DNA from 2 places in the Nostocoides sp. HKS02 genome. Region 1 is predicted to be linked to the other one. Evidence: predicted binding sites of a transcription regulator. Region 1 holds the regulator's gene; the other holds the start of a gene.
What was found. Region 1 encodes LexA, which represses DNA repair genes until DNA is damaged. Its sites were predicted from a motif close to TCGAACANNTGTTCGA; they were not measured.
Positions count from the first base shown of each region.

Region 2: a site for LexA is predicted at 1,765-1,780, ahead of GKE56_RS12470 (HNH endonuclease signature motif containing protein). Genes of this name have one in related genera too.

Region 1 is NZ_CP046121.1:1,507,305-1,514,937, forward strand. It holds gene fdh (formate dehydrogenase) at 1-945, opposite strand, end outside; gene GKE56_RS07135 (LysM peptidoglycan-binding domain-containing protein) at 1,099-1,497, opposite strand; gene lexA (transcriptional repressor LexA) at 1,722-2,447, shown strand; gene GKE56_RS07145 (DUF4259 domain-containing protein) at 2,483-2,902, opposite strand; gene GKE56_RS07150 (GNAT family N-acetyltransferase) at 2,972-3,499, opposite strand; gene GKE56_RS07155 (bifunctional 2-polyprenyl-6-hydroxyphenol methylase/3-demethylubiquinol 3-O-methyltransferase UbiG) at 3,518-4,105, shown strand; gene GKE56_RS07160 (NAD-dependent protein deacetylase) at 4,086-4,931, opposite strand; gene GKE56_RS07165 (patatin-like phospholipase family protein) at 4,962-6,203, opposite strand; gene GKE56_RS07170 (hypothetical protein) at 6,262-7,149, opposite strand; gene GKE56_RS07175 (DUF6318 family protein) at 7,194-7,631, opposite strand; gene GKE56_RS07180 (hypothetical protein) at 7,630-7,633, shown strand, end outside.
Region 2 is NZ_CP046121.1:2,580,947-2,588,579, reverse strand. It holds gene GKE56_RS12475 (NHL domain-containing thioredoxin family protein) at 1-354, shown strand, start outside; gene GKE56_RS12470 (HNH endonuclease signature motif containing protein) at 381-1,751, opposite strand; gene GKE56_RS12465 (DUF6458 family protein) at 1,954-2,211, shown strand; partial or broken gene GKE56_RS12460 (acyl-CoA dehydrogenase) at 2,304-4,194, opposite strand; gene GKE56_RS12455 (hypothetical protein) at 4,440-5,264, shown strand; gene GKE56_RS12450 (DUF6584 family protein) at 5,338-5,862, shown strand; gene GKE56_RS12445 (hypothetical protein) at 5,925-6,116, shown strand; gene GKE56_RS12440 (hypothetical protein) at 6,142-6,858, opposite strand; gene GKE56_RS12435 (RNA polymerase sigma factor) at 6,860-7,435, opposite strand; gene GKE56_RS12430 (DUF2237 family protein) at 7,559-7,633, shown strand, end outside.

The DNA.
Region 1 (7,633 bases):
GAGGTCCTCGGTGTCCTGGAAGTCCGTGCTGATCAGCGTGGCGGCGTTGGTGTACGCCACGACGTAGTCCTTGAAGTAGAGCTCGTTGGTCAGGACGTGGTTGACCAGGGCACCGAGGAAGACGACGTCGCTGCCGGCCCGGATCGGCAGGTGCTTGTCAGCGCTGGCCGAGGTGCGGGTGAACCGCGGGTCGATGTGGATGACCTTGGCACCCTTGCGCCGCGCCTCGACCACCCACTGGAAGCCGACCGGGTGGCACTCGGCCATGTTCGACCCCTGGATGACGATGCAGTCAGCGTTGGCGAGGTCCTGGAGGTACTGGGTGGCGCCTCCGCGCCCGAACGAGGCCCCCAAACTGGGGACCGTGGCGGAGTGTCAAATACGCGCCTGGTTCTCGATCTGGATCGCGCCCGCCGCGGTGAACAGCTTCTTGATGAGGTAGTTCTCCTCGTTGTCGAGGGTCGCTCCCCCGAGCGAGGCGATGGCCATGGTGCGGCGCAGCGACCTGCCCTTGGCATCGTGGTCCTGCCAGCCGCGGCGGCGGCTCTCGACGAAGCGGTCGGCGACCATGTCGAGCGCGGTGTCCCGGTCGAGGGACTCCCACTGGGTGCCCCCGGGGCGGCGGTAGAGCATGGCGGTCTGGCGGCCGGGGTGGTTGACCAGCTGCTCGCTGGCGGAGCCCTTGGGGCACAGCCGGCCACGGGAGATCGGCGAGTCCGGATCGCCCTCGATCTGGACGACCTTCTCGTCCTTGACGAACACGCGCTGCCCGCAGCCCACCGCGCAGTAGGGGCAGATGCTCTGCACGACCCGGTCAGCAGTGCTCGTGCGCGGGGTCAGCTCCTCGGTATGCCGCGAAGTGACCGCCGGACCGCGGCCCAGGAGATCTCCCGACCGGACTTGGCGGACGACCGGCCACGAGAGAAAGGCCTTCCTGGCGTCCACGCGGAACCTCCCTGCCTGCTGATCAGCGATGTTGCTGTCAACCTGCCACAACTCGCGGGCCGGTGCACGCCCGGCAGGCAGGCCGGCAGCCAAGCCCGGCGGCGGTTGGCTCAGCAGCCGTTCAGCGTCGTTCAGGGGCGTTCAGGGGCCGGCTCAGCCGACGGCGGGAATGAGCAGGCTCTGCCCGGCGTGGATCTCGGAGCTGGTCAGGTCGTTGGCGACCTGGATGCGAGCGACGGCGTCGGCGACCGGCAGGCCGGGCAGCTGCTGAGCCGCGATCTGGGAGAGCGTCTGGCCACCCTGAACCGTCGTCGAGTGGTCGATCACCGTGGCCGAGGCGCCGCCGGAGAGCAGGGCGATGGTGGCGGCCACGAGGACGACGAGCACCAGGGACGTGATGGCGAGGCGGCCCGCGCGGGTGAGGCGCAGTGGCGCGCCGGGCACCGCCACGGCGTCGCTGCCGCAGGGCACGGAGACCAGGTGCGGCCGGGCCACCCGGCTCGGCACACGCAGGGGGGCGGGGGCGACGTCCCAGGCAACTGCTGCACTCATCGGTTCCTCCATCTGACGGCTCTTCGAACGAGTGTGCGAAAAGCGCTCTGCCTGATTTCTAGCACGCATGTTCGAAAGGTTCAAGACACGCGTCGAACACATGTTTGGCAACTCTGTTCGAACGCCATACGCTGTGGTCACGCCTCAGATCAGATCAGAGGCCACCGACAGCCCCACCTGCACCACCCGCCACAGGCACCTGACCTGCAGAAACGAGGAGCGCGATGAGCGAGGACAACGTCAAGGAGCTTCCCGACCGCGACCGCGGTGACGGGCTGACGGTGCGCCAGCGCCGGGTCCTCGAGGTGATCCGCAACTCGGTCGACCGCCGCGGCTACCCGCCCAGCCTGCGCGAGATCGGCGAGGCCGTCGGCCTCACCTCACCCAGCTCCGTCGCCCACCAGCTGTCGACGCTCGAGCGCAAGGGCTTCCTGCGCCGCGACCCCAACCGGCCCCGCGCGATCGAGGTCGTCTCCCCCGATGCCACCGCCGAGACGCGCGGCTACCGCGGCGGCGCGAGCGCCGAGGACGAGACGGCGACGTTCGACGAGACCGGCCTGGGCGACGCCCGTCCCGAGGCGTCCTACGTCCCTGTGCTGGGCCGGATCGCGGCCGGCGTGCCGATCATGGCCGAGGAGTCCGTCGAGGACGTGTTCCCGCTGCCCCGTCAGCTCGTTGGCGAGGGCCAGCTCTTCCTGCTCAAGGTCGTGGGTGACTCGATGGTCGAGGCGGCGATCTGTGACGGTGACTGGGTGGTCGTGCGCCAACAGCCGACGGCGGACAACGGCGACATCGTCGCGGCCATGCTCGACAGCGAGGCGACGGTCAAGACGTTCAAGCGCAAGGACGGTCACGTGTGGCTGCTGCCGCACAACCCGGACTTCGAGCCGATCGACGGCGACCACGCCACCATCCTCGGCAAGGTCACGGCGGTGCTCCGCCGGATCTGACGCCCTGACGCCGGCTCAGTGGCCCTGACGCCGGCTCAGTCGCCCAGTGCGTCGAGGTAGTGCGTGATCCGGGTGTTGAAGCGGTCCCCGGCGTCCCCGTCGGCCACGATCTCCCAGAGCTCGTTGTCCTCGGAGCGCAGCGCCCGGTGCAACGCCTTCGTGGCGAACTCCTCGAGCCGCTCGTCGACGTCGAGCGGCTCCTCGTCCAGCCAGCGGGGCACGTTGCGCTCCCCCACGACCGACTCAGGGTCGTCCGAGGCCGCCACGACGACGGCCGCGGCGATCGCCTCCGACATCGTGGACGCCTCGATGTAGTCCGTCGCGCGGATCACCCGCCGAAGAGCCGACTCCACCTTGACGCGGCGCTCCTGCGGGTCGGACTCCTCGAGGTCGTCGAGGAAGTCGAGTGCGTCGTCGTTCTCGAACGGACCGGTCCTGATTCTCGTCGCGCCCATGTCAGCCTCCGAAACTCTCGTCGAGCGTCACCTCACGAGACTGCCAAGCGTTGCGCCGACACGCCAGACCTAGCCGCCCGAAGCCATCCGTTGGTACCACGCGGTGTCGACATAACGGCCGAACTTGTGCCCCACCTCCCGGAGCACCCCGATCTGCTCGAAGCCCACGGCCCGGTGCAGCGCCTCACTGGCGTCATTGGGCAACGCCACGACCGCGACCTGGGTGTGCACGTCGGGCCGGGCGTCGAGGCGGGCGAGCAGCTCGGCATATAGGGCGCGCCCGAGTCCACGACGCCGCGCGCCGACCGCGAGGTAGACCGACACCTCTTTGGTGCCGGCGTACGCCGGGCGCGGACGGAACGGCCCGGAGTACGCGTAGCCCAGCACCTCGTCCCCCGCTCGGGCGACGAGCACGATGTCGCTGCCACCCGCCGACGCCAGCTTCTCACCCAGGTATGCCGCCCCACGGGGCTCGGTGTCGAACGTCGCGAGCGAGGTGCCGACCTGCTCGTCGTAGATGGCGGCCATCGTCGGCAGGTCGTCGAGGCCGGCGTCGCGGATGACGATCTCCGGCTCCCCCGCGGCATTGGCGCTCATATCGGCGATGCTAAGGGGATGACCGACCGCCAGCAGATGTGGGACCAGCGATATGCCGCGAGCGCCCGGGTCTGGAGCGCCACCCCCAACGCCGAGGTCGCCCGGATCGTCGGCGGCTGGCCGCCCGGTCGCGCGCTGGACCTCGGTGCCGGCGAGGGCCGTCACGCCGTGTGGCTGGCCGGCCTGCACTGGCGGGTGACCGCGGTCGACTTCTCGGCGGTGGGACTGGCCAAGGGCGACGCCGAGGCGACCCGGCGAGGGGTCGCCGTGGACTGGGTCGTCGCCGACGTGCGTTCGTGGCACCCGCCGGAGCGCACGGCATACGACCTCGTCCTCGCCGCCTACCTGCACCTGTCACAGGACGTCCTGTCGCGCGCCACCTCGTGGCTGGCCCCCGGTGGCGCCCTGGTCGTCGTGGGTCATGCGCTGCGCAACCTCACCGAGGGCGTCGGCGGCCCCTCAGATCCGTCGCTGCTGCATACCCTCGAGCAGCTGCGGTCGGCCGCGGCCGGACTCGAGATCGAGCGGTGCGAAGAGATCGTCCGCCCCACCGACGCCGGCGACGCGATCGACGCGGTGCTCGTGGCTAGGCGCCCAGCCGGCTGACCAGCTCGGTCAGGGTGGCACCCAGCGGCGCGTCGAGCTGCAGCGTCGCGTCGGCGTCGCCACGGGTGGCGCCGCGGGTGATGATGGCCACCGGGATTCCGAGGGCCGCGGCTCGGCGGACGAAGCGATAGCCGCTCATGACCTTGAGGCTCGAGCCGAGGACGAGGATGGCATCGGCCTGCTCGGTGAGCCGAAAACAGTGCTCCACCAACGGTTTCGGCACGGACTCGCCGAAGAACACGACCTCGGGCTTGAGGGTGTCGCGGCCGCAGACGAGACACAGCGGGACGCGGAACGCGGCGACGTCGAGGTCGTTCAGGGCGATGTCGCCGTCGGGGCGGATCTCGTCGCTCGAGACGGTGTATGCCGGGTTGGCTTCGCGCATGCGGGCGTCGAGGTCCCAGCGGGAGGTCCGGTCGCCGCAGGTGAGGCAGACGACCTTGGCGAGCGACCCGTGCAGCTCGGTCACCTCGGTCGTGCCCGCCGACTGGTGGAGGCCGTCGACGTTCTGGGTGATGATGGGGCCGAGGAGCCCAGCCGACTGGAGGCGTGACACCGCCGCGTGGCCGGCGTTGGGGCGGGCCTGGTTGAACCGCTGCCAGCCGACGTAGCTGCGCGCCCAGTACCGCTGCCGGGCCTGCGACGAACCGAGGAACTCGGCGAACTGCATGGGCGTGACCCGCCGGTTGCCGTCCGGCCCCCGATAGTCGGGTATGCCGGACTCGGTCGAGATCCCCGCCCCGGTGAGCGCGAGCACATTGCCGTGCTCGAGGAGCCCCGCGATCGCGGAGAGCTCGTCGGTGCGCGTGTCGGTGCCCTGGGTCACGAAGAAAGGGTACGCGGCCCAGGCGGCTGCTCAGGAGCGGCCGAGGAACAGCCGGCGTGCCGAGTCGGACAGCGCGGCCCCAGCGACCTCGGGGTCGGCAACCGCCGGATGTGGAGGGTCGAGGTCGCTGTCGCGGACGATCAGCTGTGGGGCGTGGGTCCGAACCTGGGCGTCGGCCACGAGGTAGCCGTGACGCTCGAGGATCTGTTGCTCGGCCGTCGAGAAGGCGTCGAGATCGGTGCGAACGGCACTGATGCGCGTCACGGTCTGCGTCGGGTAGCCGCCGTCGATGAGGGTGTCGAGCGCCCACGAGGTGCCGCGCAGGATGCCGCGCGCAAAGCTGGCGTGGAGCCATCGACTGCGCACGGACTGGCCGCCACTGGTGGCGATGGCGAGGATGCGTTGGGTGCGACCGAGCACGGTGCGCTCGGTGCGGGCCCGGAACACGCTGCCCCCGTCACTCACGAGGACCGTCGCGTGGTTCTTCCACACGGGCTCCAATGCGAGGTTGTCGTAGACCCCGCCGTCCGTGAGGCGGATCCGTCGCAGGATGCCGCGGCGCTCGCCCGGCGACTCGACGCCTCGGCGGCCACCCCGCAGGTGCATCGCCTCGCCGTCGAGCACCATCGGACTGAAGAACGGCGGGAACGCGCAGGAGGCGGCCACGGCGTCGGCGCGGCGCAGGTCGCGCGGCCAGGCGGCATACCCCGTGCGGTAGTCGCCCACCCTGCCGCGCGGCGACCGGGCACTAGGCCCCTCGAACACCCAGTCCACGCCGTAGCCGATCTCAGTCGCGCCCGTGATGATCTCTGGCGCGCCGTTGTCGTTGCGGGCCAGAGGATCTGACCACCATGGAAACTGTGAGGCGAGCTCGTCAGCGAGCGCGCGGATGGCCGCGTCGGGAGCTCGCCAGTTGCGCGGCTTGAGCTTGGCGAGGAAGGCAGGGGTGCGGATGTTGCGGGAGGCGAGCTGGCGCAACGGCGTCGCGACGTACTCGTCGAAGCCCACGACCGTGGCGTCGGCTCGGCGGAACTCGAGTCGGGGGTCGGCGAGCAGGTTGGCGAGGATCGAGCCGCCGGACACGCCACTGACGGTCGTCACGGAGGCGAGGATGCCGAGCTCGTTGAGCCGTCGGGTCGCGCCGAGGTGGAAGAGCGCAGCACGGTAGCCGCCGCCTGACAGGCACAGCGCGGTGCCGTGGCGTGCGCCCGCCGGGGTGTCGGGTGGGTCGGCGTCGCTGGTGTGGGCGGTGGCGGTCTCCTCGGGGTTCATGGTCTCCCGATGTAAGCAGACGGCGCGGACACGCGCTCGGTGGTGCGCGGGCCGCGCGCTACTGCTTCACCAGCCGGGCGTGCGCCTGCTTGACCTGGAGCACGGTGATGGGCTCGCCCTGCAGGTCGGCGACCGCTTCGAGGTCAGTCCAGGCGCCGCCGTTCGCGCGGTACTGGGCGCTCAGCCTGGCATCAACCTTGACCTGCGCGGCCTGCAGCGGGCGCCGGTAGGAGTGCCGGACCGAACCGTCCGGGTACCCGCCACCGGGATCGGTGACCGGGCCGCTGCGTGCGCCATCACCGAACGCGAAGTCGTAGGACTGCGCGGCGATCCGGAACTCCACCGACCACGAGAGCAACTGCACCGGCCGGCTGACCTCGCCCGGCTGCAGACCGTCATCGCCGGGCCAGACCGCCTGGTAGAAGGTCGGCAGGTTCACCAGCGTGACGTTGCCGACAGGCTGCACCGACACCCTCGGCTTCGAGAACGGCAGCTGGCGAAACGCCGTCTGGATCTGCCCCAACGACGGAATCCGGGGTGCCGCGACGCCTGCCGGCGCATCACCGAGACCACACATCTCACGGACCAACGCCCATGGCGCGGAGGGGTTGTCGGTGAGGCGGTACTCGAGGCGGTAGAGGTTCTCCCCCGCTCTGGGATCCGATGCCGGGTAACGGAACGTGCACGCCGTCTGCGCGTACGAGCAGTTGGTGGCCTCGCCATCGGGCGTGTCCGAGAGCCGCTTGGGTTGACACGCAAGAACGACCCGGTACTCGTAGCGGCTGGGGCCATGCGCCGCAGCAGCTTCCGAGTGGGCGGGCGGCGGGGCAGGTGCGGACGAGCTGGGATCGATTGAAGTGGTGACGGACTCCAGGGCTTGGACCGAGTCGTTGTCGATGGTGGGTGGACTTGGCGCGGCGCTCGCCGCGCGCGACAAGGGCAGCATCAGGAAAGCCGCGACCGCAAGAAGGGCAGGGGCGCGATACACGTCTACCTCATCAGCCTGAGGTCGCTGACCGCCCAGCCGTCCGGTCCCCACCGTTCGGTAAGCCGGATGTCGAAGCGAGCTCCCTTGACGTTCGCGACCACCGCGCCGTTCGCGTCGATGATTCGCTTTGGGGTCTCCTCGGCCAACACACTGATGACCGCCCGTGCGCTGGTGCTCTCCGGAACGATCCACGCGGAGTGGATCGCGAGCGCGTCGAGATCTGTGTGCTGCTGCTTTCTCTCCAGCGCTTCGACAAGGTGGACAAGGGCATTGCATCCCTGGCACTCCGGACGGGCCAGCCCTCGCATCAGACTGGCGTCACCGGCATGCGCGGCAGCCGAGTACTGCTTGAGGTAGAACTTCGCGAAGGCCTGGGCGCCCGCGTGGGTGTGCTGGGTGGCCTCGGGCGGCAGGCTCACCGGCCGGGTCGTCCTGGTCATGG
Region 2 (7,633 bases), 1.1 Mb from region 1:
CTGTCGCCGGGCGCGGTCACCCTGAACGTATCGTTCACGCCGCCGACTGGTCAGAAGCTCGACTACCGCTGGGGTGATCCGACCCGGCTCATGGTCTCGGCCACCCCCGAGGCCCTGCTGCGCGACGGGGCCGGAAGTGCCCAGGGTCTGAGTCGCACGCTGACGCTGGACCCTGCTGCCGGCGACGGAGTGCTGCACGTGTCGGTGCAGGCGGCATCGTGCGACGGTGACCCCGAGACCGGCGAGGTGCCCGAGCACGCCGCCTGCCACCTGTACCAGCAGGACTGGGGCATCCCCGTGGTCCTCGTCGACGGCGCGCCCGACGAGCTCACGCTCGACCTGCGCGGGGTCTGACCCGCGCACCCCGACATCGCCGCCGATCATGGTCGCCGATGGAACGTGACGGACTTGACGCCTCGCGGGTCGGTGGCGATGCGATGGTCGAACCCAGCGTGGTGGATCAGTCGGTGGTGGTGCCCGCACAACGGCACGGCGAGGTGCAGGTCGGTCGCGCCGCCCGCGGACCATGGATTCTCGTGGTGGAGTTCGGTCCAGGCGTACGGCCGGTCGCACGTGTCGGCCGCGCAGGCGGTGTAGCGGGCGGCCAGCGCGGTGCGTTGGTGCTCGGTGAAGAAGCGACCGGCGCGACCGAGGTCCAGTGGGTGCGAGGCACCGCCCAGCACCAGCGGCACCAGTCCGGCGGAGCACGCGAGGCGGCGGGCCTGCCCCGCGCTGAGGACGGTGCCCACGTCAGTCTCGGAGACCTTGGCCCGACCCTGGTCTCGGAGCGTGTCGGCGTCCATGGTGACCAGGACGGTGGCGTTGACCTTGCCCGAGAGCCGATCGGTGGGCAGGTGCTCGAGCAGCTCGGCGAACGCCGATCCGTACCGGTGCGCCCAGTCGTCGGAGTCGGTGCGGAACGCCTCCCACACCCGATCGCGCGTGCCGGTGGTCGTGAGGGTCTCGCCGCGGGAGGCTGCGTCGTTGCGGGCAGCTTGTGCCGCGCGCTGGGCGAAGCGGCGCGGTGACGCCATCTGTTGGATCACCTTGACCAGCATGTGCCCGGCCAGGATCGGGACCGTGAAGTGGCCGCTCAGGGTGCCGTCGCGGTTGTCATGCCAGGAGAGCCGGGTGCGAGCCAGGGCGCGGTCCTCCTCGGACCGCACGACCTCGTCCTCGTCGGCGTCGACCTCGGCCTGACTCCGCTCCGCGGCCGCGAGCGCGCGCCGCGCCGCCTTGCGCAGAGTCCCGGGGTCGACCAGCTTGGCGCGCTCGACCAGCGCCACCTCGATGGTCGAGCGCTCGCGGTCGGTCAGCGACTGGGGCAACCGACCCGTCGCCGTCGCGATGACCTGGGCGTGCGCCGTGGAGACGGTGCCCTGCGCGAGCGCCTCTCGGGTAGCCGGGAGCGTGTCGCTGAGGGCCGTCGCGAGCTTGACGTCGCGTGCGGCGGAAGCGGTGTCGGCCCGGGTCGCAGACGCAAGCCAGGCGGCGGTCCCCGACGCGCCCGATGCGGCCGAGACGTGGGCACGGTCGGCCGCGCGCACGAGGTCGAGGCGCAGGGACTGGAGTCGCGTGATGGCGCGGTCCACCTCGCCGATGAGGCGCCTCGGATCCGTGCCGTCTGGCACTGCCACGACCTCGTCCGAGGCCCGATCCAAGGCCCGATCCAAGGCCCGGTGCACCGTGCGCAGCGCCTCGCCGGTCGCACCCCCAGCGACCGGTCGCCACTGCGCCAAAACTACCCCCACACCACGCATACTATCGAACATCTGTTCGAATGGCAACACCACACCACACCTCAGCACCAACTCGCCTCCTCGCACCCCAAGACAAGGCCCGGCGGCGGCTGTGCGAGCCGATCCGGTGCTCGCGTTCCCGCAGGTCAGGGCCTTCGAGCGTTACAGTCGAGTCAACGGGTCATTCCCCGACCCCGCGATCACAGGAGTGAGCATGTACATCGGACTGGGCATCTTCCTCATCGTCGTGGGGGCGATCCTGACCTTCGCCCTCCACGCGTCCTTGGGTTCTGTCGACCTCAACGCCATCGGCTGGATCTGCATGGCCGCCGGCGTGCTGGCCATCGTCCTCTCGCTGGTCGTCACCCGTCGCGCGGTCGGCGGGGGCTACTCCTCGCGTCGGGTCAGCCACACCGACCCGGCCACCGGCACGCGCGTGGACGAGGTCGACGTCGACCATCGGGACCTCTGACCCGCCTCGGGTCGCCAGTACAGCCACACAACGGAAGGTCGCTGCCCACGTCGGGCAGCGACCTTCCGTCTTGTCAGAGGATCAGCAGTGGCTCAGAAGGCGGACTCCGGGATGTCCATGAGCGAGTTGTCGGTCGCCTCGGCGATCTGGCGCTCGGCCGCGATCTTGGGCAGGACGTTGCGCGCGTAGAACGAGGCCGCGGCGACCTTGCCCTCGTAGAAGTCCACGTCCTTCTGGGTGATGGTCTTCGCGGAGACATCGCCGGCCGTGAGGGCCGCCTGCGCCACCTCGGCCTGGCGCAGCAGCAGCCAGCCGATGACCAGGTCGCCCGCCGCGAGCAGCAGTCGCGAGGTGTTCTGGCCGACCTTGTAGAGGTTGGTCAGGTCACCGCCCTCCTGACGCGGGTCGGACTTCATGAGCTCGCCCACCATGTAGCCGAGGATGCCCTGCACGTCCTCGAGCCCCTTGCCGAGCAGCTCGCGCTCGGTGCGCAGGAACGTCGTGCCGTCATCGGCCTTGGCGAACTCCTGGATCTGCATCGCGAGGTGTGACAGCGCCTGGGCCTTGTCGCGAATGATCTTGCGGAAGAAGAAGTCGAGGCCCTGCACCGCGGTCGTGCCCTCGTAGAGCGTGTCGATCTTGGCGTCGCGGATGTACTGCTCGATCGGGTAGTCCTGGAGGAAGCCCGAGCCACCCAGCGTCTGCAGCGACTCGGTGCCGAGCAGCACCCAGGCGCGCTCCGACCCGACGCCCTTGACGATGGGCAGCAGCAGGTCGTTGACCCGGTTGGCCATCTCGGCCGGGCTGTCCTTCTCGAGCTGCTCCGTACCGCTCTCGAGGAACGCCTGGTCGACGATGTCCTGCTGCGTGGCGGTGTAGATGACCAGCGCGCGCAGCCCCTCGGCATACGCCTTCTGGGTGATGAGGGAACGGCGCACGTCCGGGTGGTGCGTGATGGTGACGCGCGGCGCCTCCTTGTCGGTCATCTGGGTCAGGTCGGCACCCTGGACGCGTTCCTTGGCGTAGTCGCGGGCGTTGAGGTATGCCGTCGAGAGCGTCGAGATGGCCTTGGTGCCGACGAGCATGCGGGCGTGCTCGATGACGCGGAACATCTGCGCGATGCCGTCGTGGGTGTCGCCGAGCAGGGTGCCGACGGCGGGTTCCTTGTCGCCGAAGGTGATCTCGCAGGTGGTGGAGACCTTGAGGCCCATCTTGTGCTCGAGGTTGGTGACGTATGCGCCGTTGCGCTCGCCGAGCTCACCGGTCTCGAGGTCGACGTGGAACTTCGGGACGATGAACAAGCGACAGCCCCTTCGTGCCGGCGCCGGCGCCCTCAGGGCGCGCGAGCACGAAGTGCACGACGTTGTCGACCATGTCGGACTCGCCGGAGGTGATGAACCGCTTGACGCCGGTGATGTTCCAGGTGCCGTCGGCGTTCTCGGTCGCCTTGGTCCGGCCCGCGCCGACGTCCGACCCGGCGTCGGGCTCGGTCAGGACCATGGTGCAGTGCCAGCCCTTTTCGATGATCCAGCGGGCCAGCTTCTTCTGCTCGTCGTTGCCGAGGATGTAGAGGAGCTTGCCGAAGGAGTATCCGGCCGCGAACATGGCGACGGCAGGGTTGGCACCCAAGACCATCTCGTTCATCGCCCACTTCAGGCTGGGCGGGACCACGGTGCCATCGAGCTCTCCGGGCACGTCCACGCCCCAGAAGCCGGAGTCGACGTAGGACCGGTAGCTCTTCTTGAACGACTCGGGCATCGTCACCGAGTAGGTCTTGGGGTCATAGACCGGTGGGTTGCGGTCCGCGTCGGCGAAGGACTCGGCCAGCTCGTTCTCGGCGAGCCGCGAGACCTCCTTGAGCATCTCGCGCGCGGTGTCGGCGTCGACCTCGGCGTACGGGCCGTGGCCCAGCACGTCCTGGCGCCCGAACACCTCGAAGAGGTTGAACTCCAGGTCTCGCAGGTTGCTCTTGTAGTGGCCCATGGCTGGGAACCTCCGCGTCGTGACGGTCTGGTCGGTGGCCTCGTACTGGCCGGTAACATCCATGGTGCTACTGACCAGTAACGATTGCAAGCCTTCTGTGGCATGCGCCACGTGGAGGGGACTTTCGGCCGCCCGTCCCCGGTCCTGCGTACAGCCGCCGTTCAGGCGAGGTTCAGACCGACCCCCTAGGAATGAGGGACCGAGCCTGGCCGACGCGTCAGCACCGCCGACCGCAAGGAAGTTCCATGTCTGCCACGACCACGGCCAGTCGCCCCACCGCGACTGCTGCCTCCGCCCTCCTGCTCAACAAGGTCCCGGAAGTCACGATCTTCTTCTGGCTGATCAAGATCCTGTGCACCACCGTCGGCGAGAGCCTGGCCGACTACCTCAACACCACCCTGGGCTTCGGCCTGACGACCACCACGATCGTGTTCAGCGCGGCCCTCGCGGTGGCTCTCGTCGCACAGTTCCGGCTCCGTCGGTACGTCCCCGTCGTCTACTGGACCGTGGTCGTGCTCATCAGCGTCGTGGGCACCTTGCTGACCGACAACCTGACCGACGGTCTGGGTGTGCCCCTGTGGCTGAGCACGTCGGTGTTCACCGGACTGCTCGTCGCAGTCTTCGGCACCTGGTACGCCCGCGAGCACACCCTGTCCATCCACTCGATCGTCACCGTGCCCCGCGAGGCCTTCTACTGGCTCACGGTCCTCGTGACCTTCGCGCTGGGCACCGCCGCCGGCGACTGGACGCTCGACCTCACCGGATGGGGACCCGGCCCCTCCGTGCTGCTGCCCGCGGGTCTGATCGCGCTCACCGCGCTGGCCTGGCGCCTCGGTGCTGGCCCGGTGCTGTGCTTCTGGGTGGCCTACATCCTGACCCGCCCGCTGGGGGCCAACCTCGGGGACTACTTCGGCTCCGACCCCTCCGAAGGCGGCATCGGCCTGGGCACCATGTGGACCAGCCTGCTGTTCCTCGGCGCGATCCTCGCCACGGTGATCTACCTGAGCGTGACCCGCCGCGATCAGATCCCCGCTGAGACCGCCGACGAGGCGCGGCTCCCCGTCGCCTGAGTTGTCCACCGAGCCGGACCACGAGCGCGTGGCCGCGGGGGCGACCTCGCGGCCACGCGGCATACTCGCCGGTGTGAGCGAGGAGACCGAGCGGCCGACCAGCAGTCCCGCCGTCCAGCGTGCGCGCGCGGACATCGCGGCGGGGCGCGAGTGGAAGGCCCGTGACCGGCTCGTGGGACACCTCGCGGGCGACTACGACGCCGAGGCGCTCGAGCTGCTCGGTGAGGTGCTCTATGCCATGCGCGACCTGCCCTCGGCAGGTGCCGCGTGGTTCGGCACGACCCGGCGCGGCCACGACGTGGACGACGCCGTCGAGGCGTGGCGCGAACGCCACCACGACCACTTCGCCGAGATGTGGCGCAGCCTGCCACGGTCGGTGCGCGAGCACGAGGGCAACAAGCGGGTGGACGCCCTGCGGCGTCGTGCCGAGCAGCCGTCCAGCGCCGATGCGTCGGACGCGTCGGTCGCCGTGGACGCCGGCAAGCCGAGCGGCGGGTTCGATGCCGCCGTGGTCATCGCGGCGGGGCTGGCGGTGCTGTTCGTGATCTGTGCGGTCGTCGGGTTCGTCACGCTGCTCATGTGGATCGTCCCCGGCTGAGCAGTCGCGGGGCTTCGGCGTGGTTGCGCGAGGCTGTCGGTGGCCCGTGTCACTCTCGAGACATGGAGAACCTCACCGACGTACTGCTGCTCCACGCGGTTCAGGCGTGGTGCGACGAGTGTGATGCCGAGCAGATCCTGCTGCCCGTGCTCGACGAAGCCCAGGGCGGGTTCTGCTGCGCGGCCTGCGACACCGCGGTGTTCGTCGGGTTCGACGACCTGCCGGCTGTAGCCGCCCTCCGCCAGTCTGCGTAACGCGGCTGCCGAACCCCTCCGGGGGTTAGTGCGCGGGCGTGGGGGGCACCGTGCTGGGCTTGCCCGTGGGGTGCGATGACGGCTTGCCCTTGCCCTTGCCCTTGCCGTTGCGGTGCGACGTGGCGCCGGGATGGCTGGTGGCCTTCGCGGTGGGGTGCGAGGTCGTGCCGGGGTGCGTGATCGTGGCGCAGTATGCCGCGATGTTGCCCTCGCCTCCGGCGGCCGTCGCGAGGTTCTTGAAGGCCACGGAATCCTTGGATGCACCGGGCGAGGACTGGTGGTGGGTCCACGCGGTGCACAGGCCGAAGGCGGCTGGACCCGTGGCGTCCGGACCCACCGGGGTGGCGGAGCCGGATGCACTGGACGTCTTCGTGCCGTCCGCGGTCTCGGTGGCGGTCTCGGTGGCGTCCGTCTCGGTCTCGGTCGTGGGCGTGCCGACGGGCACGTGGACGCTCTGGTGCGCCGAGGGGGGAATCGCGGCGGTGTACGCAACCACGGCGGTCCCGCCGAGGGCGACGGCGACACCAGCGATCGTGGCACCGAGGGTGGTGCCGACCAGGGACGAGAGCATTGACCTTCTCCAACCAGTGGGGCGTGAGGGGCGTGACACGGGGAAGGCGCTGCGGTAGCTCGCCAGCGGCCGGTCGAACCCGCTGAGCTCGCTCGGGTGGGCGTCCGCGGTCATGGCCGCGACAAACCGTTCCAGAGCTTCGGACTCGCCGTTGTGCATCATCGATCCCATGTCACTCCCGAAGCGCACCGGCACCTGATCGCGTTACACCCTGTCGCTCGAGGATCAGGGCCAGCCGGTGCAGTCCGCGATGGGTGGCCACCCGAACCGCGCCAGGGCTTCGTCCCACCACCCTGGCGACGTGCTCGACCGGCAACCCGGCGACGACCCGCAGGATGACCACCTCCGCCTGGAGAGCCGGAAGCTGGGCCGTGAGGCGCAGCGCAGCGGCCGTGTCCAGGTGCTCGAGCGCCTCGTCGGCAGCGTCCCGGGCGAGCAGCTCGACGGGCCAGGCCAAGGCACCGAGCTCGACCCGCTCGGCGCGGGCCCGGCGGCGCCCGGCATCGACTGCGCGTCGGCGGGCTGTCGTGAACACCCAGGCGCGCCATGCGGCCTCGTCGCCCCTGAAGCGACGCAGGCCCTTGACCACGGTCGCCCACGTTTCGGCCGCGACGTCCTCAGCCGGCTCGCCCCCCAGGGTGAGGTATCGGACGAGCGGGGGGTTGAGGTCTCGCCACAGGCGCGCGAACGCGGCCTCGTCACCCTGCTGGGCGGCGGACAGCACCGAGGTGAAGGCGTCGCCGATCACCAGAGCAGTATCGACGCCATCGTGAGCATCTGGGGGTCAACCGTGGCAAGACTGACCAGATGGCTGAGTCCCGCGCGGCCCAGGGTGCTGGTCACGAGTGCGCCGCACCGCGATGCTGGGGCCATGGCAGAGCACAACGTCCTCGGCGGCGAGCTGGAACCCTGCGGCACCGACCCGATGACCGGCTTCTTCCGGGAC